DNA from 3 places in the Aureibacillus halotolerans genome. Region 1 is predicted to be linked to each of the others. Evidence: predicted binding sites of a transcription regulator. Region 1 holds the regulator's gene; each other region holds the start of a gene.

Region 1 (8,130 bases):
ATTGTTGCTCAAATAAATCCCAAGAAGGCATACTAACAACTGCGACATCAATGCCGTCTTTTGCAAGCGCTTCTTGTGCGTCAACGGCAAGGCTTACTTCAGATCCTGACGCAAGCAGTAATGCATCTGCTATGTCTTTGGATGCTGGCGAAACCGTATAGGCCCCTTTAGAAACCTTTTCATAACGATTTTCAACAGTCCCTTTAAGCACTGGAAGGTTTTGTCTAGTCAATACTAGAGCTGTTGGTCGGTCAGTTGACTCCATTGCGATTTTCCATGCCGCTTGTACTTCATTTCCGTCTGCTGGACGCAAAACGGTTAAATTCGGCATTGCGCGTAACGCTGGAAGCTGTTCAACTGGCTCATGCGTTGGTCCATCCTCACCGACAGCAATCGAATCGTGTGTAAACACATAGGTGACAGGCAAGTGTGAAATGGCAGCTAAACGGATGGCCGGACGTAAATAATCCGAGAAGACGAAGAACGTACCGCCATAAGGCTTTAATCCACCGTGCAACGCCATTCCATTCATCGCAGAACCCATGGCATGCTCACGTACACCAAACCAAATGTTCTTGCCCGCGTAGTTTTCAGCTGTAAAGTCTTCTTGACCATTAACCTCAGTTTTATTCGATCCAGCTAGGTCAGCGGAACCGCCCCAAAATTGTGGAACAGCATTTGCAATGGCATTAATGGCTTCACCAGAAGTCGCCCGAGTAGCGGCTGCCTTATCATCAACACTATACGTAGGCAACGCTTTTTCCCAACCTTCAGGGAGCTTTCCATCGATCGCTAGCTCAAGCTGTGCCGCAAGCTCTGGAAAGTCGTTTTTATAAGAAGCGAACAACGAATCCCATTCTGCCACTTTCTTTTCACCAGCTGAAACGATCGCATCACGGACATTCGTATACACTTCATCAGGCACATGAAAATCTTCTTCATATGTCCACTTGTACGCCTCTTTTGTGAGCTTTACTTCGTCCACGCCAAGCGCTGAACCATGCGATGCACTGCTTCCGGATTTATTCGGAGATCCATAACCAATCACTGTTTTGATTTCGATAAGCGTTGGCTTATTCGTTTCGTTTTGTGCGGCTTCAATCGCTTTACCAATTGCATCAAGGTCATTGCCATCTTCAACGCGAATGACTTGCCAGCCATAGGCTTTATAGCGATCTTCAACACTTTCAGAAAATGATCTATTTAGGTCACCATCAAGTGAAATGTCATTGGAATCATATAAAGCTATCAAACGGCCAAGCTTCAAATGACCTGCTAGGGAAGCTGCCTCTGCACTAACACCTTCCATAATGTCGCCATCACTGCAGATCGTATAAGTAAAATGATCAACAACAGGATAGCCGTCGCGGTTGTATGTTGACGCAAGGTGGCGCTCAGCCATCGCCATACCAACGGCGTTTGAAATCCCTTGTCCTAGTGGACCTGTCGTCGCTTCTACACCATCTGTATAACCAACTTCAGGATGTCCTGGCGTGCGGCTGCCCCATTGACGGAATTGCTTTAAGTCATCAATGGTTACATCAAACCCAGACAAATGCAGCATGCTATAAAGTAGCATCGAGCCATGACCTGCTGATAAAACAAAGCGATCTCGATTAAACCACTTTGGTTGTTTAGGCGAAATGTTAAGATAATCTTTCCAAAGCTTGTAGGCCATTGGAGCAGCCCCCATTGGCAACCCAGGGTGACCTGAATTAGCTTTCTCGATTGCATCAATTGAAAGCGTTCGAATCGTATTAATCGCTAGCGTATCTAAGTTTGCAGTCATATGTACATTCCTTTCTTCATTAAAGAACTTATTGCTTCTATCATATACCCTACCACGGTGAAGTAGCAAGGCTTTAATGCCATCTGAAATCATTTCATGTGAACTTAGCTGACAGCAATTCGACTGCTACTATATGAAAACGAACATGACGTCGGGTGTCATGTTCGTTTATTCCGTTATAGCTGTTAATGCAAACGATTTTTTTTGGATTCCTTTAATTTATCTGGTGTGACATCATTTCCCTCAGGGTCAACGACTTTCACATTGTGTAAGTGGTCACGCATAGACGATCGGAAAGTGGCCAAGTATTCTTTACGTAGCTGTTGTTGTTCTTCCTTTTCTTCATTGGTCAGTGTGCTCTGTTTCGCTTTATTAGAAAGCTCGTTAATGCGATTAATTTTCTCTTTGGATAGCAACGTTATCACCTCTTGCCACCCATCATACAAAATACGGATTAAGGATGCAAATGAACCGCTTCTTTTTGTACTTGCTCATTTTCGTATTGTTTAAAACGTCGATTCACAGTCGCTTTAGAAACGTCGTACCCAAGACCTCTTAAGGTTGCCGCAATATCTCTATACGTCAGGCCGTTCTTCTTGAGCCTTACAATCTCGGATATAGGGATTTCTTTTCTTTTCCGACCAGGCGAACTTGACGTATGATTGCTTAAATTGCGAAACGGCTTGTAGCCATCCTTCACTGCAAGTCTCATCCCACGAGAAATTTTAGCATTATGTACCTTGCGTTGATATTCTTCGACAATGGAAACGATGTCAAGCACGAGGTGATCAGCATCTGACAGAGTCAACTCTCCATTTTCTTCGACACAGTACAAGGACAGACCATGCTTACGAAAATAATGGACAATCGCCATTTTTGCATTGCCACGACCGATTCTTGTCGCATCACTTACAATGATGGCATCTATCTGTTCGGACACCGCTCTTTCCATCAATTCAAGCATGCCCTCGCGATCAATGTCATAGCCACTGGCTTTTTCTGAAATGATGCCTTTTAATGTCCAGCCTTCCGTGTGGCAGGCTTGTGTAAGCTCTTTTTCTTGTCGTCCTAACGACGTCTCCTGCGACTGCTTGTCCGTGCTTACTCGACAATACCCAATCACATTCATTACTCCGCACCCGTGTATGCAAATTGTGAGGATCTCTCAGTGCTTAGCTGCTTCATCGTTACTGGAATGATGAGCTGCTGTCCTGGCTCAAGCGTGCTTGTAGGAAGCTGGTTGTTCTCTTTCACCCATTGAATGAAATCCGGTTTTGACATTGTATGCAGCGCCGTGTATTCTTCAGCAAGTGCCCAAATGCTATCTCCCTTCTCTATATGAACAGTTGCATACTCCTCATCACTTACACCATGAAAGAGAATCAAGCCAACAATAACAAATGCAAGACAAATATAATAAGAACGCCCAGAAACCACCATCTTCATTCCTCCCTGATACGAATGTTCGTTCGCCTTTAGATTACATGCGAACGTTTGTTTTGTCAACTATAAAATTCGAACTTATGTTTGTATTCCAAAGGACTGTTTGTTATAATTTATATAAATTACTTCCAGTCTATGAACCTTTTGAAATTGTATGCCTACATTTACTTTGTAAGTATGGATCCACTACGCGTAATAGAAAGCGAGGATAACTATGAAAAAACTATCAAAAAGACAACAAGATATTTTAGATTTTATTAAGGACAATGTACAAAGCAAAGGATATCCACCCTCTGTAAGAGAGATTGGGGAAGCTGTTGGACTTGCCTCTAGTTCAACCGTTCATGGTCATCTAGCACGACTAGAGGACAAGGGATTAATCCGCCGTGATCCAACAAAACCAAGAGCCATCGAAGTCTTGTACAGTGATGAACATGCATCTCCTATTGCAAAAGTATTGAATGTTCCTGTCATCGGGAAGGTTACAGCTGGACAACCGATTACAGCCATTGAAAATATCGAAGATTACATGGCCCTGCCTGAAAGTCTACTTCCAGCAGATGAGCAAGTGTTTGTGCTCGTCATCGAAGGTGAAAGTATGATTGAAGCTGGCATTTATGACGGGGATTTTGTTGTCGTTAAACAACAGCAAACAGCCAATAACGGGGATATCGTTGTGGCAATGACAGAAGACCATGAAGCAACGGTCAAGCGCTTCTACAAGGAAAAAGACTTTATCCGTCTTCAGCCTGAAAACGCAGCGATGGAGCCAATTATTCTTCATGATGTCACCATTCTCGGTAAAGTCGTAGGGCTTTACAGAGCGATTCATTAAGAGGTTGTCTTTCGCATTGGATATAGATAAACAAAGAGCCTTCTCCAAATTGGAGAGGCTCTTTGTTATAGAATTGCATTCACTACATGCTTCTTTAGGCCATCGGACGTGCTTGCTCTATGTAACGTAAAACCTCGACTGGTGCGGAGTTGCCAAAAGGGCAATGAGCACCGGACAAGGCAAAGCAACGACGAAAGCGAGCGTTTCTCATCAGCCTGAAGTTTATTTTTGAAGGATGGACCATAACTCACGTTCAACGACATCAGGTTGATTCAACTCATCCAACGTAAATTCCAATTCATAATACGCATCCTCGGACTTAAAGAACTTATCCAACCCTCTTAATCTTTGGTCCTTTGTAAGCAGTACATGCAAGGAATATTCAGTTGCATATAGGACTGCTTCAATCTCATCAATATGACCTCTAAATTCTGATGGGACCGCCCATTCAAATTCTTGGACATACTTTGGAATTTGATCCATCGGCAAGACTTTCTGATAAAAGCGCTCTGTCAAATAGTTGCCTGCTTCAACCTCCACTTCTCGTAGACGGAATCCAAGGTTTCTGACAGCATTGAGGAAAAGACGAGATGTTTCCGGCTCCTTAATCACAAGATAATCTTCATCTCTTGGATCAATGGCGAGCTCAATGTCCGCTCTAGTCGTAATCCAAACAGGACTTCTTGACGTGGAATGTGGGACGGTATAAGGGAGCTCGAATGCAAAGGGGATCGTTAAGCGCTCTCCACTTTTTACATGGCTGCCCTCAAATGAATAGGAGTCAACAACCACTTTCTTCTGATGCATTTTGTCCTCATGCTCGTACCAAGCCACTGTACATAAATCAATCACAAGCTGGTTAATGTCTGTGTCCGTGCCTGCCCCTTTTATATGGAACTCGCCATGGACAGTATCCCCTTTTGTGTACTGATTGTTCTGTAGTTGCGCATCAATTTTCACACCACCGATGCCGACTCTTTCTAGCGATTTTTTAAAGAAACTCATTTGAACGCCTCCATTGTCTTGTCGTCTACATGTGTCTACGAATCTACTTTGACAAAGGTTTCAAGTTATTTCAAGTATTGGTGTGGTTTCTCGACATTGCTCCTGCATGTTCGGCTAAAGCGATTGGAATATACCCTTTGATCCTTAAAGAATTTCTTACCAAAGGGGTAAAGACTTTGCCAAGTATTCGTGATGTAGACCCCTCTTCGCCTACATTATTGATTATTATTGAATTTAAGCAAGGATTGTGGAATAATCCTTTGAAATAGCAGTTGTCTAGAAAAATCCGAAAATATCAGGAGGCGCAATGATGAAGCTTGTTCTACTCTTTGGCCCACAAGCCGTCGGGAAAATGACAGTCGGAAATGAGCTCTCAAAAATAACTGCTTTAAAGTTATTCCATAATCATATGACCATTGATTTACTTGAACCCTTTTTCGGATTTAGTCCTGACATGTGGAGACTATCTACCCTTTTTAGAGAGGAAGTTTTTAGAACCTTTGCAACAAGCAATAACTATGGGATGATTTTTACGTTTGTCTGGGCATTTAATCAAAAAGAAGATTGGGACAGTGTTGAGAAAATATGCAGAATCTTCAGTTCTAAAGGAGCAAAAATCTATTTTGTTGAGTTGGAAGCTGGCGTCGAAAAAAGACTGAAACGGAATAAAACACCCTATAGACTTGAACAAAAGCCAACGAAAAAGAACGTGCAGTACTCTGAACAAGAATTATTAAGAAGCATGGATAGCCTTCGATTGAATTCTAAAAGAGGAGAAATCACTCAAAAACATTATCTACGAATTAACAATGAGGATCTGGAAGCTGAAGACGTTGCGAAAATGATAAAGGAACGGTTTGGATTGTAATATTCGGACGATGAGTATATGCACAAATCTTATCTGCAATTCTTTCTCACGAATCATAATAACGAATTGACCTTCCCTCCACCCCTTAATTTAGCCAACTCGACACATATGTTTTAGTAGGAATGAAGGAATGTTTTAAATACGATACGATTTGTCTTTCATATCTTGCTTTAGCTTTAATCGTTTTGTTTCAATTTTCTTCACGCCTTTAAAAGTTACCATGGACAATACGATCAGCGCGATATATATTAAGTAATTGTCCGGTTCATTTTTGTCTATAATCTTCATGGGCTTTACCCCCTTTTTTACAGAATTATATTGGGTAGCTTTTTCGGTGGTAGTGCGACCAAAAATACTTATTCTTATAAGATTTGGGGCAATCACCACATCTTAATCCCATAGAAGTGTTCACGAATCCCTTTTTGTAGTTTTGATGTTCCATTACTAAGTATTTTTCCATTGGATTTGCTGCAATACAATTCATCAGGTGGGCGAAATATTGGACTAAAAATTTTTTTTGCGGATTTTCTTGGGTGTTCGTATGTGCGGTGGTTGTTTTTAAGAAGAATTAAAATAAAGAAAAACCCCCAACCGCTACAGCGGCAAGGGGTTTGATCTTTTAGTAAAGGGTAAGGTACTGCTCGCGCTCCCAAGGGTGAACTTGTGTGCGGAACATGTCCCATTCGATTTCTTTTGCTTCGATAAAGTGTTCTGCAGCGTGCTCACCAAGTGCTGCCATGATGATATCGTCACGCTTAAGAGTGTCAAGCGCTTGGGCAAGCGTTGCTGGAAGATCAGCAATGCCGTTTTCAATACGCTCTTCCTTGTCCATCACGTAGATGTTGCGATCTACTGGTGCTGGTGGTGTTAAGTTGTTTTTCACACCGTCAAGTCCAGCAGCAAGCATTACAGCCATGGCCAAGTAAGGGTTCGCAGCTGGGTCAACCGAACGCACTTCGATACGTGTGCTCAAGCCACGAGAAGCTGGGATACGTACGAGTGGTGAACGGTTACGAGAAGACCATGCAACGTAACATGGGGCTTCGTAGCCAGGCACTAAACGCTTGTATGAGTTTACTGTTGGGTTCGTAATGGCTGTAAATGCTTCAGCATGCTTCAGAATGCCAGCAATAAATTGCTTTGCTGTTTCGCTTAATTGAAGGTCTGATTTTTCGTCAAAAAACGCGTTTTGCTCACCTTTAAACAAGCTCATGTTTGCGTGCATACCAGAACCATTCACACCAAACAATGGTTTTGGCATAAACGTCGCATGCAAGCCGTGCTTACGTGCAATTGTTTTAACAACAAGCTTAAACGTTTGAATGTCGTCACACGCTTTTACAGCGTCTGCATATTTAAAGTCGATTTCGTGTTGACCAGGAGCGACTTCATGGTGTGATGCTTCAATTTCAAAGCCCATGTCTTCAAGCTCAAGCACGATATCACGTCGACAATTTTCACCTAGATCCGTTGGTGCTAAGTCAAAATAGCCGCCTTTGTCATTCAACTCAAGCGTAGGCTCACCTTTTTCATCATTTTTGAAAAGGAAAAACTCAGGCTCTGGTCCGATATTAAAGGCAGTAAAGCCGAGATCTTTCATTTCTTGAATGACTTTTTTAAGTACGCTTCTTGGATCACCTGCGAACGGTGTGCCATCCGGATTGTAAATATCACAAATTAAACGAGCTACGCGACCTTTTTCGCTCGTCCATGGGAATACAACAAAGGTATCTAGATCTGGATAGAGATACATGTCTGATTCCTCGATACGAACAAACCCTTCAATGGATGAGCCGTCAAACATCATTTTGTTGTCTAAGGCTTTACCCAATTGATCAACAGGGATCTCAACGTTTTTTATAATTCCTAGCAAATCTGTAAACTGCAAACGTATAAAACGTACGTTCTCTTCCTCAACAAGCTTTACGATGTCTTTTCTCGTGTACTTAGAACCCATAATCACATGTTCCTCCTCTTATAGTATGAACTCATCTATCTCAAGCCTAAGGACTACCTGGCTATCGACCAATCAAATTAATGAAAAAAACGTGAAAGCTCACCTTGAATCAAGGAAGCACGGTTGTGACGACCTGCCTGCTGGACAAGCTCCTTTTTCAACATTGAACGAAGCTTCGCATCGCTAATGTCATCCTTTGCTGTCGCTTTTGTTTCTGTTGCCTGTATTTTGTC
Region 2 (8,130 bases), on a different contig from region 1:
ATGGAATATGAATTTGAATTTGTGGAGTAGTCGTTGTGACGGGAGTGGAGTAAAGTGGAGAATAAGAAGGCAAAGTATTACTTAGTTCGCGAGGACATTCTTCCAGAAGCCGCTAGAAAAACACTACAAGCAAAGGAATTGCTTGATCGAAAAAAAGCAGCCACCATCCATGAAGCCGCAGATCGCGTAGGCTTAAGCAGAAGTGCATTTTACCGGTACAAAGACGCCGTGTACCCATTTTCAACAATGGTTAAGGAAAAAATCGTCTCATTGTTTTTCCATTTGCACGACCAGTCAGGTACATTGTCCAAGTTGCTAAGCATCGTTGCCGAGTTTCAATGCAACGTACTCACGATTCACCAAACCATCCCCCTACAAGGAATGGCCAACGTCACCCTATCCATGGACATCACCGCCATCAACTCCGACCTAGGCGACATGCTAGACATGCTAAGAACCCTAGACTTCGTCGAAAAAGTAGAACTCCTAGGAACCGGAGCTTAAAGACGAAAAGCGGAGGCGAGCGCGTTTTGAAGCGCAGAGTAGAACATCACGGGGCGAAGAAATGGTTCTTCACATTTCTCTCGCACCGGGATTTCTACCTCGCTGCTTCAGCGAGCCGTAGCTAGCCAAGAAAAGCGGAGCGCCGTTGTACAGAAGCGCAGGTCAGAACATCATTGGGCAGTGAAATGGTTCTTTCATTTCACTAGCCCGAGGATTTCTGCGCCGCAGCTTCTACGGCGCGCAGCTAGCCAAGAAAAGCGGAGGCGAGCACGTTTTGAAACGGAGGGCAGAACATCACGGCACGAGGAAATGGTTCTTCACATTTCCTCAGTGGCGGGATTTCTGTCCCGCAGTTTCAGCGAGCAGGAGCTGGACAAGAAAAGCGGAGGCGAGCACGTTTTGAAGCGCGAATCACAATAAGCAACATTCAATCACGAGTAAGGAAAGCTGGGAGTGAAACAACCATGAGTAAAATTGGTTATTTAGGACCAAAAGGAACTTTTTCATCTGAGGCTGTTTCACTAGCCTTTACAGCAGGTGAGCCTGTACCCTATTCAACAATTCCCGCGTGTATTGAGGCAGTGAGTAGTGGAGAGGTCGATTATGGAGTAGTGCCTTTAGAAAACACGCTAGAAGGCTCTGTGAACTTGACTATAGACTACTTAATCCACGAAAAAACCTTGCCAATCGTAGGAGAAGTCATTGTTCCCATTCAGCAACATCTGCTTGTGCATGCTGATTTTGCAACAGATTGGCGATCAACTGTCACAAAAGTGATTTCTCACCCGCATGCCTTAGCCCAATGCTATCAATTTCTCCGTAATGAATTGCCAAATGCCGAAATGGAAACAATGTCATCCACCGCGGCAGCTGCGCAATATATCGCGGAAAAAAAGGATCCTTCGTTGGCTGCTATTGCTCATCACAATGCGGCGAAGGAGTTTTCGCTTGTCCTGGCCAAAGAGAATATCCATGATTTTGCGAACAATCATACGAGGTTTCTCATTTTACATCGCCAAGGGAAATCGATCAAAATGGATACGGAGCGATTCAAAACGACGTTCCACATTGCGTTGCCTCAGGACAAGCCAGGCAGCTTGCATCAGGTGCTGTCCGCGTTCAGCTGGAGACAATTAAACCTTAGTAAAATTGAATCTAGACCAATGAAAACGGGACTTGGGCGGTATTTTTTCATTATTGACATAGACCATCCTCTGGACGAGGTGCTTTTGCCTGGTGCGCAGGCGGAGTTAGAAGCGCTAGGCTGTCAGGTTCGCATATTAGGGAGCTATCCTTCTTTTGAGGCCATAGCAACGAAGACGACGTCTGGGATCTAAACAATCCTTAAACCTTGTTCGCTCTATAAAGAAAGGGTATGAAGTACTCATAGTAAAAGGGATGTCCAAAAGTCACAACGTTGACTTTTGGGACATCCCTTTTTATTCTTCCTCGATAAGAATCCCAGCTTCTCTTAACTGTACACACGCTTGATCAATACAGCGCTGATGCATGGATGCAATTGTATGCAAGTGCAAACCGCCAGTAAGCTCTAGCAAATACGACGCATTTTGCTTGGCAGATCGTTTTACAAACTCGTCGACCTCTTCTATCGTTGCGATTTCAAGTCGAGCAACAATTTCCCCATACAACGCATGCATGATGGTGACATCCTTCACGTGACAGCCTGCATTCACAATGATTTCTAATTCTTTGCGTGTGTCTTCACCTTGATGATGACAGACGATCACTTGTTCAATATGGGTCACGGCGGGCTGCTGCTGTAAGTAAAGGTACCCGTCTGATGTCGCTATAAGAGGTTCACCACGTGCTTTTAACAATGAAATGTCCTGCACAATAACCTGACGACTTACGTTTGTTCGTTGTGCAAGGTCACTGCCTTTGACCGCCTTCACTGACGCCTTAAGCCACTCCAAAATGGCTTGCCTCCGTGGTTCACCAAGGAGTTTTTTATCAGACATAGCCATTCCCCCATCTATCCTAATCTCTTCAAATATGCTTAGAAGCCATTATACCAAAACATTCAACACTACAGTACATATCCTCTACCATCATGACATATATGTCTAGTAGTGCGTGATGTCACATAAGGTGTGCGCATACTTTTTTACGAACCTTTAGTAGCATTTTGCCCATGGGTTCATATACTGGCAATGACTACTGTATAGAAGGGAGAACAGAAATTTGAAAATACACATCGTCCAGAAGGGGGATACCCTTTGGAACCTTGCGCAAAAGTATAAGGTTCCATTTGCCCAGCTGAAGCAAGCGAATACGCAGCTCGCAAATCCTGATGAGATCATGCCGGGAATGAAAATCAAAATTCCATCCGGTAGTGTCCAAGTGAAGAAAGAAGCGCCGACTGCTCCCAAAGCACCAAAGGAACAACCAACACCTGCCCCAGCGCCTGCGCCGAAAGCACAGAAGAAGTATTATGATAAAACTCCAAAGGCTGTGCAACCGTATCATTATGATGAAAGTGTATCCATCGACATGCCTCAAGTGCATCAGTCTATGTACAATGTGTACCTACCACCTGCACCTGTAAAAAAAGAAGCACCAAAACCTAAGCCTGTCGTCAAAGAAAAGGTGAAGGAAAAAGTAAAAGAAAAAGTTGCTCCAAAAAAAGAAGCTCCTATACCGCCGAAAAAAGAAGCGCCAGCTCCACCACCGCCACCACCTCAACCACAACAGCAAATGATGCAGTTACCACCGTATCCTTGTTATCCAGTGAGCCCAATTTTGCCTGGGTCAGGGCTTGATTGTCCACCGGAGCAAATGCATCATCAGCCATGGGGATACCCACAGCAGCCGCAATATCCAGTCGCTGGTGCAGAGGATGAATCGTGTGGATGTGGAGGACCTCCTATGCAGCCATGGCCACAGCAAGGGCAGCCACTACCGTACTATCCACAGCAAGGCTACATGCAGCAAGGGTACCAATGGATGGAAAGCGGTGACAATGCATCGTATGGCTGGCCAAATGCTGAAGATATGGAGTCTCCAGAAGGAGGGTATCCAGGGTATCCACAGATGATGCCACAGCAAGGTCAAATGGGCTATATGCCAATGCCACAACAAGGTCAAATGGGGTATATGCCGCAGCAAGGCCAAATGTACGCATCACCAGAGCAAATGGGTGCAATGATGCCACCACAGCAAGGCCAAATGTACGCATCACCAGAACAAATGGGTGCAATGATGCCACCACAGCAAGGCCAAATGTACGCATCGCCAGAACAAATGGGCGGAATGATGCCACCACAGCAAGGCCAAATGTACGCATCGCCTGAGCAAATGGGCGGAATGATGCCACCACAGCAAGGTCAAATGTACGCGTCACCTGAGCAATGGGGTCAGGAAGCCGGCCAACAAGACCAATGGTACCTAGGCTATCCGCAGGAATATATGAACATGCGTGGTGGTCCCGGCTATGACCCATCATACGCCTATGATCAGGAGCCACAGGCGCCTCAAGGCCCGGCCTATCAATTTCCTGAAGTAGATGAAGAGGACAGTCACGATGACTAGAGAGGCACAAGGCGATTTCCGCAGGAATCGTCTTTTTTTAGACGCAGATTCTGCGTTTGGCTTTGACCATCCTAATGTGAAGCAAATAAAGCACAATGTGTTTTTCGTTTCAACAAACCGCAAGCATTATGTGATTAAAGGATACACAAATCAGGCGGCGGCAAGAAGACAATGGCATCTTGCTAAAGCCTTAAAAAGTGAGGGGTTTCATCGCGGCCTTGAGTACAGACGCTTCCCTTCTGGATCCTATGTTGTAAAAACAGAGGGCATGTATTGGCTAAGCATGAAACGACTTCCACAAAAACGTCCGGTTCACTTCCAAAATGGAAAAGACCGTGAAAAAGCGGGCGATTTGCTTCATGCGTTTCACGGCGTTATTCAGACGCAAAACAACGTTCAACTTCCTGATTACTCATTATTAAAGCATTGGGAGAAGCGGTTTGATCAATTTTGTAAAGAAGACAGTCTCTATACATTGGCTGAGGTCATCGGAAAAAAACGTGCTAAAGAGGCTTTAAGATGGGGAGATATTGCGCTTTCGAAGCTGCGAAGATATCGACTTTACGAGCTAGAGGAAAAAGCAAAAAGCAGAGGGCAGGCCATCCATAGGGATACGGCCGCGCATAACTTTATACTTACACCGGACGATTCCTTGCATATGATTGATTTTGACCTAGCTGCATCTGCTCCTGAAGCGTACGATTGGTTGCAGCTGTCGTTACGTTATATGCCATGGATGCAATGGTCCCTAAATGCTCTTGGAAAAGAACGCTACATTCGTTCTTTCCTACAAAAAAAATGGTTCTTAACAGGGCTGCTCTATCCAGCGGATTTATATCGAGACTGGAATGCTGCAATGAAAGAAAATAATTCTCGTTCGTTTGATTGGTTTGCTTCAATCCATTCGATTGAGCACAGGGTATCTTATTTTGATGAAATAAGCAGGCAGCTTGAATCCCCTTCATTAAAGTCAACGTAATGGTTACTGCCACATGCTATGGTATACTAATTACTATAATGCATTGTAAAAGGACTCTCCTTTTTGCATAACGGAAAGGGGTTTTTTTCATGTCTACCTTTTTTAAAACAAGTGAGTTTTTAGCGATCGTTTGATATCATAGAAATATATGTTCGGTTAAAAAGGGGTTGGGTTTATGTATGATTTTATAAAAGGCACTGTTGCTTACGTTTGTCCTCAGTATATTACACTTGATGTGAACGGTGTTGGGTACCAGCTGCTTCTGCCTCATCCCTTGCAGTATGAAGCAAAAAAGGGAGAGGTTTTGCAGCTGTTTACTCATTTTTATGTTAGAGAAGATGCGCAACATCTATATGGGTTCCCAACGCGAGAGGATCGTATATTGTTTCAATTGCTTTTAAGTGTGACAGGTATTGGTCCTAAAGGTGGGTTAGCGATCTTAGCAGCAGGTCGACTTGAGGATATTGTAAAGGCGATTGATTCAGAGGATGAGACCTTTTTAATGAAGTTCCCAGGGATCGGTAAAAAAACAGCAAGGCAAATGATTTTGGATTTAAAAGGGAAGGTGTCCGAATTTTTGCCTTCGCATCAGATGAACCTCGTTGCAGCGACAGAAGAAGCAACAATGAATACAGAGCTTGAGGAAGCAGCTGAGGCGCTGCTTGCACTTGGCTATAGCCAACGTGAGGTTGATAAAATTCGTCCATTGTTAGAACACGAAGACCTTACAGCTGAAGCCTATGTCAAAAAAGCGTTGCAAATGATGCTAGAAGGAAAACGGAGGCGATAACGATGCCTGAGGAGGAACGATTTGTCCAGCAAGCGCCTTTAGTAGGGGAGCATGAAGAGCCGTCTTTACGACCACAGCTGCTTTCCCAATACATAGGGCAGGAAGGCATTAAGCAAAATTTATCGATTTTTATTAATGCGGCTAAACTCAGAGAAGAACCATTGGATCATGTGCTCTTGTATGGACCACCTGGCCTTGGAAAAACAACATTAGCGAGTATCATTGCCAATGAAATGGGTGTGCAGCTTCGGACAACCTCAGGCCCGGCACTTGAGAAGTCAGGTGACTTGGCAGCGGTCTTGACTTCTTTGCAGCCTGGAGACGTATTGTTTATTGATGAAATCCACCGTTTGCCTCGTGCGATTGAAGAAGTGTTGTACCCTGCGATGGAGGATTTTTGTCTTGATATCATTATTGGCAAGGATGAGACAGCACGATCCATCCGCCTAGACCTGCCGCCCTTCACGCTCGTTGGGGCAACGACGAGGGCTGGGAGCTTATCCGCGCCACTTAGGGATCGTTTTGGCGTCACTGAGCGCTTGGATTACTACACTTTTGCAGAGCTTGCCTATATTGCGAAACGAACAGCTGAACTCTTTGACATTGAGATGGAGGAGGCAGCTGCTGAGCAAATTGCAAGAAGGTCTCGTGGCACACCGCGCATTACCAACCGATTAGTAAAACGTGTCCGTGATTTTGCACAGGTGATCGGGAATGGGCATATTGATGCTGCCATTGCGAATCAAGCATTAGATGCACTCAATGTAGATGAGCTTGGCTTAGATGCCATTGATCGTCGACTTCTCCTCGGCATGATTGAAAAGTTTCGTGGAGGTCCGGTTGGTCTGGATACGATAGCGGCGGCCATTGGGGAGGAATCTCCGACCATTGAAGAAATGTACGAGCCTTACTTGATGCAGATCGGTTTTTTACAGCGGACACCTCGTGGACGGATGGTCACGCCTGCCGTGTATTCGTATTTTAAAATGGAGGTACCACAGCATGACCGACATGTCTAAGCTGTTCATTGGAGGAGGCATTTTGCTGATTTTGATTGGGCTTGCCTGGCCTCTCATTGGAAAGCTTCCTGGTGATCTAATGTTCAAAAAAGGGAACACGACAGTTTTTTTTCCGATCGTAACCTGTATCATCATTAGCATCGTGCTGTCGCTCGTGTTATCATTGTTCGGGAAGTTTAAATAGGAGAAAGGGGTCCAGTGGAACGAATGCCGTTCTGCGCCAACTATGAAAGTAAGTGAGTTTGATTTTCACCTCCCGGAGCGATTGATCGCTCAACAACCACTGTTAGATCGAACGGGATCACGCCTGCTAACAGTAGACAGGGAAACGGGGAAGACGGAGCATAGGACCTTTGTGGATTTACTTGATAAGGTACGTCCCGGAGATTGCCTTGTATTTAATCAATCGAAGGTATTGCCAGCCCGACTAATTGGCACCAAAAATGAGACAGGAGCAACCATTGAATTGCTGCTGTTAAAGCAGACAGAAAAAACGGATCAATGGGAAGTGCTTGCCAAACCAGCAAAAAGAGTAAAGCCAGGTACTATACTATCTTTCGGTGAGCATGAATTGTCATGTACATGTGATGAGGTGCTCGAAGACGGGAAACGTCTCGTAACGTTTTCTTATAGAGGTTTATTTCTTGAAGTACTTGAAAAGCTAGGCAGTATGCCGTTGCCGCCTTATATAAAGGAACGACTGGACGAACCAGACCGTTATCAGACAGTGTATGCCAAAACAGCTGGATCGGCAGCTGCACCAACCGCAGGCTTGCACTTTACGACACCGTTTCTTAACCAGTTGCAGGATGCGGGTGTGTCATTGGCTTTTTTAACCTTACATGTGGGGCTTGGCACATTCCGACCGGTGAGCGTTGACGAAGTCGAATCGCATGATATGCATGGAGAGTTTTATGAGCTTGATGAAAAAACGGCAGCATTGCTGAATAACACTCGCAAAGCAGGTGGTCGTCTCATTGCCGTTGGCACGACATCGGCACGCACACTTGAAACCATTGCTGATGAGTCAGGTCATTTCAAAGCGTCTTCTGGGTGGACATCTATTTTTATTTACCCAGGCTATGAGTTTCGGGGGATCGATGGCTTGCTAACGAATTTTCATTTGCCAAAGTCTACTTTGCTGATGCTTGTTAGCGCCTTTGCTTCTAAAGAAATTATATTACATGCGTATCAGGAAGCCGTTGAACAAGAGTATCGGTTTTTCAGCTTTGGTGACGCAATGCTACTACTTAGAGGGGATAACGAATGAGCGCAGTCACTTATGAACA
Region 3 (8,130 bases), on a different contig from region 1:
CTTTGTTTGCCTTAATCTTAAAGCACTTTAAGATATCTTGAGCAAACATTGACCCAACCTTAAACAATTGATCTTTATACTTATTCTTAGGAAAACAAGTATAAGGGAGGCAATGTTTTTGAACAGACAACACATTGGAATGATAGGGTTGGCATGGCTTTTGGTCGTTGCTACTTTTCTAACACCTGATTTCGTGAATGCGAAAAACTGGACTGGGAACGTATCGACGGCTGAAATTATAGTGGATGGTTCTCCACTTACCTACAAGGATGGCACGAAGGTTCATCCAGTTAATGTTGATGGCAGGTTGTATCTGCCATTACGAACAATGGCGAGTTCGCTAGCGATGAACGTGATTTGGGATCAAAAGAACAATACGGTTAACTTGTCGCAAGGAGGAGTGAAAACAGCAGTTGTTAATACGATGCCAAGCCAAGACACCTGGGCAGGCGTGTCGAGCTCAGCGAAAATAACGGTGAATGGCCAACACATTCCACTTATAGACGGAGAAGGCAACTCAGTAGAGCCGATCGCCTTTGACAACAGTCTGTATGTCCCAATACGTGCGGTAACAACATCGTTTGGCGCAAACATTGAGTGGGACTCAGAGCGTCAAAGTGTCAAGGTCCATTCTGTAACTCCGCCAGTGGCAAATTCTCCTGGACCAGCAGGTATTGATGGTCAAGATGGTGAAGATGGTAATGATGGGGAAGATGGCCGAGATGGTCAGGATGGTGACGATGGAAGTGACGGTAAAGACGGCAAGGATGGCAGAGATGGAGAAGATGGCGAACGTGGGCCAAAGGGGGAGCAAGGAGAGCGTGGGCCGAAGGGAGAACAAGGTGAACGTGGCCCCGAAGGCCCAATAGGTCCTCAAGGCCCAGCAGGTCCTCCAGGATCAGGGGATGGAAGTGGTGAACCAGGTCCTCAAGGCCCCGAAGGCCCTCGTGGTCCCGAAGGTCCCCAAGGCCCACAGGGAGAGCAAGGTCCGGCTGGTCCAGCAGGTCCCGAAGGTCCACAGGGAGAGCAAGGCCCAGCAGGTCCCCCGGGAACAGGCGAAGGAATCCCTGGACCTCAGGGACCTAAGGGAGATCCCGGTCCTCAGGGCATCCAAGGTGAACCAGGTCCCCAAGGTCCTCCAGGTACAAGTGAAGGCATTCCAGGACCAAAAGGGGATCCAGGCCCTATAGGTCCGGTCGGCCCCATTGGTCCCCAAGGCATTCAAGGTGAGATCGGTCCCCAAGGTCCAGCCGGCCCAGCAGGTATTCAAGGAGATCCAGGTCCCCAAGGTCCAATTGGTCCAGCGGGGCCAAGCACAGAAATATCCAGCTATGCGTTTGCAACAAACTCAGGGGGAACAATCACGAGTTCTTTGGGGGGCAAACGGGTACCTCTTCCTTCTGGCGTCGTTGCCAAAAACATTACTGCCTCCGAAGGTTTGTTTACTGTATCAGAAGAAGGCGTGTATGAAATCTCTTATCAAATCTATTTGCAATTTTCATCACAAGCGGGAACGCAGATTAATGTAAATGGGAGTGGGTATCCCCCAAGCACCATTCCCGCATTAACGAACAGAGATAATTACTCCGCAACTGTACTAGTAAAGCTTAATGCGGGTGACAGCGTGTCGTTACAATTGTTTGGTGTCTTGGACACTGCAAGGCTCCAATCTCATCATGGCGCTTCGTTGTTAATTAAAAAAATAGATTGATGGTTCAGACGTTCACCTTTTCAAGGGTGGGCGTTTTTGTGTAGTCATAAACAACGTTGTTTTATTCCCGTCAACCCTTTTCCAACGAAATCCTCTTGAATAGCGAACGTGCATTCGTATATACTAAGAAAAAATGTTCTTTTATAGGAGGAATGGAAGATGGAGGCTGGAGACAGAGTGGAGATTATTTATATGGCCGAGAATGGAGCGCTCACAAAACGGATGATTAAAGTGCTATCGCAAACGGATACGCATATAAAGGCACTTTGTTATGCAAAGCGTTCTCAGCGCACATTTAAAAAAGCATCTATTTTGGGGTGTTATAAACGGTATGTACAATGATTTGGAACGCAAGCTACGTATTGTTGTCCGCAATTTGCATCTCTACACAGACGTCTTCCATTCACGTGAGCTCGAGCGCAAAACAGGTCGTCCCCTTCAGCAGCTGATTCCACTCCTCGAAAAGCTCGCCGATGAAAGACGCATTGAACTCATCAAAGATGGCACACAGCTCCTGATAAAAAAGGTCAAGGAAAACCCTCATAAAGAACCTGATCGTTGGTGGTAAAGACCAAATGGAACGGGTTGGTTGACATGGAAAAATTGGTCACTATACTTAAAATGAAAACATATGTTGTATCGCTTAATGAAGCTACCACATGAAACTTGAGAGCCAAAACAAATAGGGCTTAAAAACCAATAAAATGAGGTCATTTTATGCAGCTAACCATAAAGGCAACTGGGTCAGATGTCAGTGCATTGTCTTATCTTTTAGCCAAAAACCCCGCCAACCTTTATGAACGCAAGGTGAAGGAGCACTTCGTACGATTCTTTTTCGGAACTTTCAGTGATACATTTGTTGAGGCGACGATTTTTGTCACTCCGGATCCATTGGCACTTGTCACTCATAAAAATTCTTATGACATTACACATTATATAAATGATCGTGAATTTGTGGCGAGCAGTATTTTTTGTTCTCTATGCAAAAGTGCTTTGGCCACTGCACTGAATGGGTTGCCGAATACAGCGTACGCCAATTACGTTGATATGACATTCCCGTTGACGTTTACCGTTGGACCGATCGCCTCGGGCTTATCCGATGAACATGTAGAGTTGTTATTCAAGCCCCTTGGTTATGACGTTACGTTTCAGTATCAGTCTTCAGAGAGTGACGTTGAAAAGGGTTCTGCCAGAATGCTCACCATTCAAGGACTAACGACCTTGCAAGCAGGTTTGCGTCAGTTGTTTGTTTTATTGCCAGTCCTAGATGACTATAAGCATTACTATATTGACGAGAAAGAAATGGAGAAGCTGGAGCGTTATGGAGAAGGGTGGTTAGACGAGCATCCTGAGAAGGCATTGATTTATCGACGGGCGTTGCGTTTTAAAGAGTTGTATGCGCCTCTTCAAAACGATGAGGAAACGCAAGAAAAGACTCCTAAAAGGTCGTTAAATCACCAACGGTACGAAGCAATTGCAAGCACAATAGCAACCTTTCCAAATCGTGCACGTGTAATTGACCTTGGTGCTGGAGAAGGTAAACTTCTAGAGCGACTGCGTCTTATACCAGGTATTGAAGAACTTCTTGCCGTTGAGCCATCACAGGCCATGCTGTTGCGCGCTATGAAAGCTATCGAAGTGTCTACTGAAGACGGAATCAAGCCTACGCTTCTTCAGGGCTCGTTGTTTTATTATGATCATCGATTATTGGATAGCGACGTCATCGTTCTCTGTGAAGTCATTGAACACATTGATGAGGAACGCTTGCCTGCTTGCATGGCGATGATTTTGGATGAATATCGTCCAGGTGCTCTGATCATTACAACACCTAACAAGGAATACAACCAACTCTATGACATGCCAGAGGAACGACGACACCACGATCACCGTTTTGAGTGGACAAGAGATCAGTTTACCGATTGGTGCTATAAGATAAACGAAGGTCAATCCTATGATTTAACGTTTTCTGGCATTGGTGACGACAATGAAATCTATGGGCAACCGACCCAAATGTGTGTATTTACAAGAAAGGAGGCGCGTTTATGAAAATAACGCTTCCTCACGCAGGTATCGTGGTGCTTGTCGGAGCATCCAACAGCGGGAAAACGACAATGTTGGAGCGGCTCGTTCATGAAAAGAAGGTTCTTCCATCTGAAATCGTCAGCTCCGATTCGTTTCGAGAAGCAGTCGGGGACACCGATTTTATACAATGGAAACAACGACCAAAACACGAGTCTGATGTTCTTTATGAACGGTACGAGACCCTTTCAAAAGAGGCATTTTCGGTGATGCATCAGCTCGTCGAAGCACGCTGTCGCATGAATAAGTTGACGATTATTGATGCGACTCATCTCCAGCCAGAATACCGCCGTGTCTACGTGAACATGGCGAAAGCCACCCATGTGCCCGTTGTTGCTGTATTGTTGGATGTGCCCCTCGATCTATTGCTCGAACGTGACGCTACCCGTTTACACTCTCGAGGAAAAAAACGTGTCGAGCAGCAAAACCAGCAATTTAGAAAAGAAAGACGAGACATTGATAAAGAAGAGTTTGACAATGTATATGTGGTCCATTCACCTGAAAGTCTTGAGCTTTTTCGTGCCTCACATCCGCTTCAAATTGATGTCGGTTCAGGGATTGATGTCATAGGTGATGTGCACGGCTGTTATGAGGAGCTTATTGCCTTGCTAGACAAACTGGGTTACAGAGAAAATGAGGACGGGTTGTACATTCATCCAGAGGGGCGTCGCTTTCTGTCGCTTGGAGATATTATGAGCCGCGGGCCCCAGTCGTTGGAGACGATGCGCTTTTTTCTGATACATATCAAAAAAGGTCTAGCCTATATGACCGACAGCAACCATGGCTGGAAGATTGCACGATGGTTTGACGGACGTCGAGTAAAGCTGACGCATGGTGATGAATTGATGGAGAAAGAGTGGAACGCCTATGCATCTACGGCACCGAAACAAGAAGTGGATCAACTAAAACAAGAGTTGAAAACAATGTTGCTTCAGGCGCCATCTCATTATTTGCTAGAGCAGAACAATGTCGTGACCGCCGTTGTAACGCATGCAGGGATGAAGGATAAATGGATAGGCAAGCAGTCTGCTGCCATTTCGGACATGTGTCGGTATGGCGAAACGGAGGGAACTGACGACACTGGACGACCGATTCGCAAGGATTGGACTGTTACCCATAAGACAAGTGAGCTTATCATCTGGGGACACGATCCACGACCGCAACCATTATTGGTTCAGCAGACGATGAACATCGACCAAGGCGTCGTGTTTGGTGGTCAGCTAACAGCGCTTCGGTATCCTGAACGAGTCATCGTTTCTGTGGATGCCAAAAAAGATTACGCAGAAATGAAGGACAGCCCACTCGTTCGTTGGGAGCAAAAACGTCTTAAGCCCCCAGGCATTTCAAACTACTTGCAGGGATACCGTGTGGACACGGAAGAGCTAGGAACGGTGAGGCTAGCCTCAACCTTGGTGAAGAGTGCGATTGAAACATTTTCAACGGCTGCTCTCCCACTAGAGCAAATCCCGTATTTGCCCCCAACGATGAGCCCACCGCCGAAGCCTTCCAGCAGACCGGATTATCTCGAGCATCCAGAGGGGGCAATTGCCTATTTCCGAGCTCATGGTGTAGATAGGTTGATTGCACAGAAAAAGCATATGGGAAGCCGTGCTGTGATTTTGTTATTTGCAAATGACGATGCAGCAAAGCGAACGATTGGGACAGCTATTCGAGGGGTCATCTACACGAGAACAGGGCGTCGCTTCTTTGATCCGTTGATGGAAGAAAAAGTGCTGCACACAATGCAATCAGAGTTGCTTGAAAACGGGTATTTTCGCGATTATGAAACGGACTACGTGCTGCTGGATACAGAAATAATGCCATGGAACTTAAAAGCAGCGGATTTGATTCAGCGTCAATACGGTCATGTGGCGAAAACAGCTCTACTTGATCGGGAACAGCTGCTGCAAAAACTTGAAATGTCGACGCAAGAATACGAAAAATTGGATGAATGGATTGCAGAATACAAACATAAATACGCCAATGCAGAGGCCTTTGCTCGTGTCTTCCAAAGGTACTGTTGGCCAGTTACGGGATTGAAAGATATACAAATTGCCCCGTTTCACGTGCTTGCGCACAGCGATCAAACCTTTGAAAAGCACCCACATTCATGGCATATGGAAATGAATAAGACGCTGGCTGAGCGTTCCACACTGTTTGTGGAAACCGACTATAGAGAGATCACTGATGAGGCATCAGAGGTGGCTTGCACAACATGGTGGGAAGAGTTAACAGAGGCCGGGCATGAAGGGATTGTCATTAAACCACAGTCTTTTGTTCCACGATACAAAGGAAAGCTCATTCAACCTGCACTAAAGGTTCGTGGCCGTTCTTACTTGTCAATGATCTATGGGATGGACTATCTTGATACGGAAAACCTCGTTCGGCTAAAAGGAAGAAAGACAGGCAAAAAGCAAAAAATGGCCTTAAAGGAATTTGCACTAGGTTTAGAAGGAGTGCGTCGTTTCGTTGATAGGCAAACACTTGAACGTGTGCATGAGTGTGTCCTCGCTACACTTGCGATGGAGTCAGATCCTGCGGACCCGAGGCTTTAACGGATTGAATTGTTCTTAGAGGAACTTCATCTCCAGTGGCAGAAGTAACTACAAGGGAATGAGAAGCTCGTATAGAGGAGAATGCCGATGAAGGACAAGCTTAGGGTATCGTACCGTCAGTCCGATGAAAATGGGTCATACAAAAGCTTTGTGTCTCATTCGCATGATACGTTTGAAATCTATTTTTTCCATAGTGGTGATTGCAAGTACCATATCGGGGATCGGATTCATCAGTTGCTACCAAATGATCTTATTCTCATGAATGGGTTGACGTTGCACGGTGCGACTCCATCCCCGCATGTTCCTTATATAAGAAGTGTGCTGCAGTTTTCACAGCCATGGATCATGCCCATTCTTGAAGCTCATCAGGTGCCTGAGTTGCTCTCGCCATTTAATCACTTAAACAATTTTTTGTTCCGTGAGATTCCAAATGGAGTGTTGCAAGAGATTGATCAGCTATTTAGCGACATTACGACGCTGTATACGTCTCCGCCCAATGTTGTGAGTCAACCAGATGAAGAAGGGATAAGGGAACGGTTGTATGAAGGGCGATTGTCGACCCTTCTTGTGCAGCTTCTTTTTACAATTCATTCGCTTAGTCACGCAAAGTTGGAGATGCTCCCCCCTCAAGAATCTGAACGGCACAAGCATGTGGATGCAGCTGCTGCTTGGGTGCAAAACTATTTCCAACGACCAATTTCATTAAACGACATGGCGAGCAGCCTCAACATAAGCAAATACCATATGTGTCGCACCTTTAAAGAAGTCACAGGCATGACCATTATGAAGTATTTGATGTCGGTGCGAGTCAATCGAGCAAAATACTTGTTGGAGATGGACCCGAGCAAATCAATTCTCGACGTGACGTTAGAATCCGGATTTGAGAATGCCTCCCACTTTAGTCGAGCATTTCGCCAGCATGCCAACATGACACCATCGCAATACCGTAAACGCTGGCAGCGACAAGATATGATGAAAAGCTAACAAGGACGTAGGAAAGGCTGGTTCATTGAGGCGGGGATGCCTAATGAATCAGCCTTATTTTAACGCCTTAGGGCTTTACGTTCCACAAGATTCATCCCAATGCCCATAAAAAGGACAGCCATCAGCAAGAGCTTAGCGAGAGGGAGAAAAAGATCAGTCAATGACTGGTCATAAACGGCGAGCCCTAGCATTGCCTCCATAGCGTGTGTTAAAGGGAGAAATTCTGCCAGAAGCAACAAACCATCATTTGTCATTGCCCCTGGCGGCATATACACGCCGCTAATTAGTGGCATTAAAGGAACCAGTACTGGGAAAATCATATCGAATTGTTCGGGAGTCCTTGTCATGCCAGCGATCAGCAACGTCATTGAGACAACGGTGAAGAGGAACAAAGCCGAAATGGCCAAAAGGCCGATTAGGTGTTCATTCAGCTCAAAGGAGAACACGTAATGAAAGAGTAAAAAAATGAGTAGGACATGAACGATCCCAATGGTCCAAGCATAGAGGAGGTGTCCTGTGTATATGCCCGATTTGTGCACAGGTGAGACAATGAGACGGTCCCAAATGCCAGCCACTTTTTCTTTCGCGATGGCATTTAATTTGAAGCCTACTGTGAACATGACGAAAAGCAACGTAAACCCAAAGAGGAGCTGTAATTGCATATTGTGTGGGACGAACTCTGTTCCTTCAAGGCCTCTAATATCAACGGAGAGAGGGGGATCAGCCATTTGTGAGGCTACGTTTTGACGATACACTTTCGGATTTGTCATCTTCTCAGCAGTCTCTCTCAGCTGCATCTCA

What was found. Region 1 encodes LexA, which represses DNA repair genes until DNA is damaged. Its sites were predicted from a motif close to CGAACATATGTTCG; they were not measured.
Region 2: the regulator LexA is predicted to act here: its motif matches at 5,174-5,187, upstream of ruvA (Holliday junction branch migration protein RuvA).
Region 3: the regulator LexA is predicted to act here: its motif matches at 1,815-1,828, upstream of EV213_RS16995 (WYL domain-containing protein).

Annotation. Positions count from the first base shown of each region.
Region 1 is NZ_SNYJ01000007.1:107,497-115,626, reverse strand. It holds gene tkt (transketolase) at 1-1,789, opposite strand, end outside; gene EV213_RS10120 (DUF896 domain-containing protein) at 1,975-2,205, opposite strand; gene EV213_RS10115 (YneB family resolvase-like protein) at 2,244-2,918, opposite strand; gene yneA (cell division suppressor protein YneA) at 2,918-3,229, opposite strand; gene lexA (transcriptional repressor LexA) at 3,447-4,067, shown strand; gene EV213_RS10100 (sporulation protein) at 4,290-5,072, opposite strand; gene EV213_RS10095 (DEAD/DEAH box helicase family protein) at 5,383-5,940, shown strand; gene EV213_RS20715 (hypothetical protein) at 6,076-6,228, opposite strand; gene glnA (type I glutamate--ammonia ligase) at 6,560-7,897, opposite strand; gene EV213_RS10085 (MerR family transcriptional regulator) at 7,975-8,130, opposite strand, start outside.
Region 2 is NZ_SNYJ01000011.1:57,800-65,929, forward strand. It holds gene obgE (GTPase ObgE) at 1-30, shown strand, start outside; gene EV213_RS13220 (ACT domain-containing protein) at 55-504, shown strand; gene pheA (prephenate dehydratase) at 969-1,841, shown strand; gene EV213_RS13230 (transcription repressor NadR) at 1,944-2,483, opposite strand; gene safA (SafA/ExsA family spore coat assembly protein) at 2,707-4,053, shown strand; gene EV213_RS13240 (phosphotransferase) at 4,046-5,032, shown strand; gene ruvA (Holliday junction branch migration protein RuvA) at 5,208-5,822, shown strand; gene ruvB (Holliday junction branch migration DNA helicase RuvB) at 5,825-6,841, shown strand; gene EV213_RS13255 (DUF2905 domain-containing protein) at 6,825-7,025, shown strand; gene queA (tRNA preQ1(34) S-adenosylmethionine ribosyltransferase-isomerase QueA) at 7,068-8,111, shown strand; gene tgt (tRNA guanosine(34) transglycosylase Tgt) at 8,108-8,130, shown strand, end outside.
Region 3 is NZ_SNYJ01000019.1:22,821-30,950, forward strand. It holds gene EV213_RS21245 (BclA C-terminal domain-containing protein) at 119-1,711, shown strand; gene EV213_RS16995 (WYL domain-containing protein) at 1,871-2,053, shown strand; gene EV213_RS17000 (hypothetical protein) at 2,043-2,279, shown strand; gene EV213_RS17005 (3' terminal RNA ribose 2'-O-methyltransferase Hen1) at 2,429-3,757, shown strand; gene EV213_RS17010 (polynucleotide kinase-phosphatase) at 3,754-6,345, shown strand; gene EV213_RS17015 (AraC family transcriptional regulator) at 6,433-7,329, shown strand; gene EV213_RS17020 (ABC transporter permease) at 7,389-8,130, opposite strand, start outside.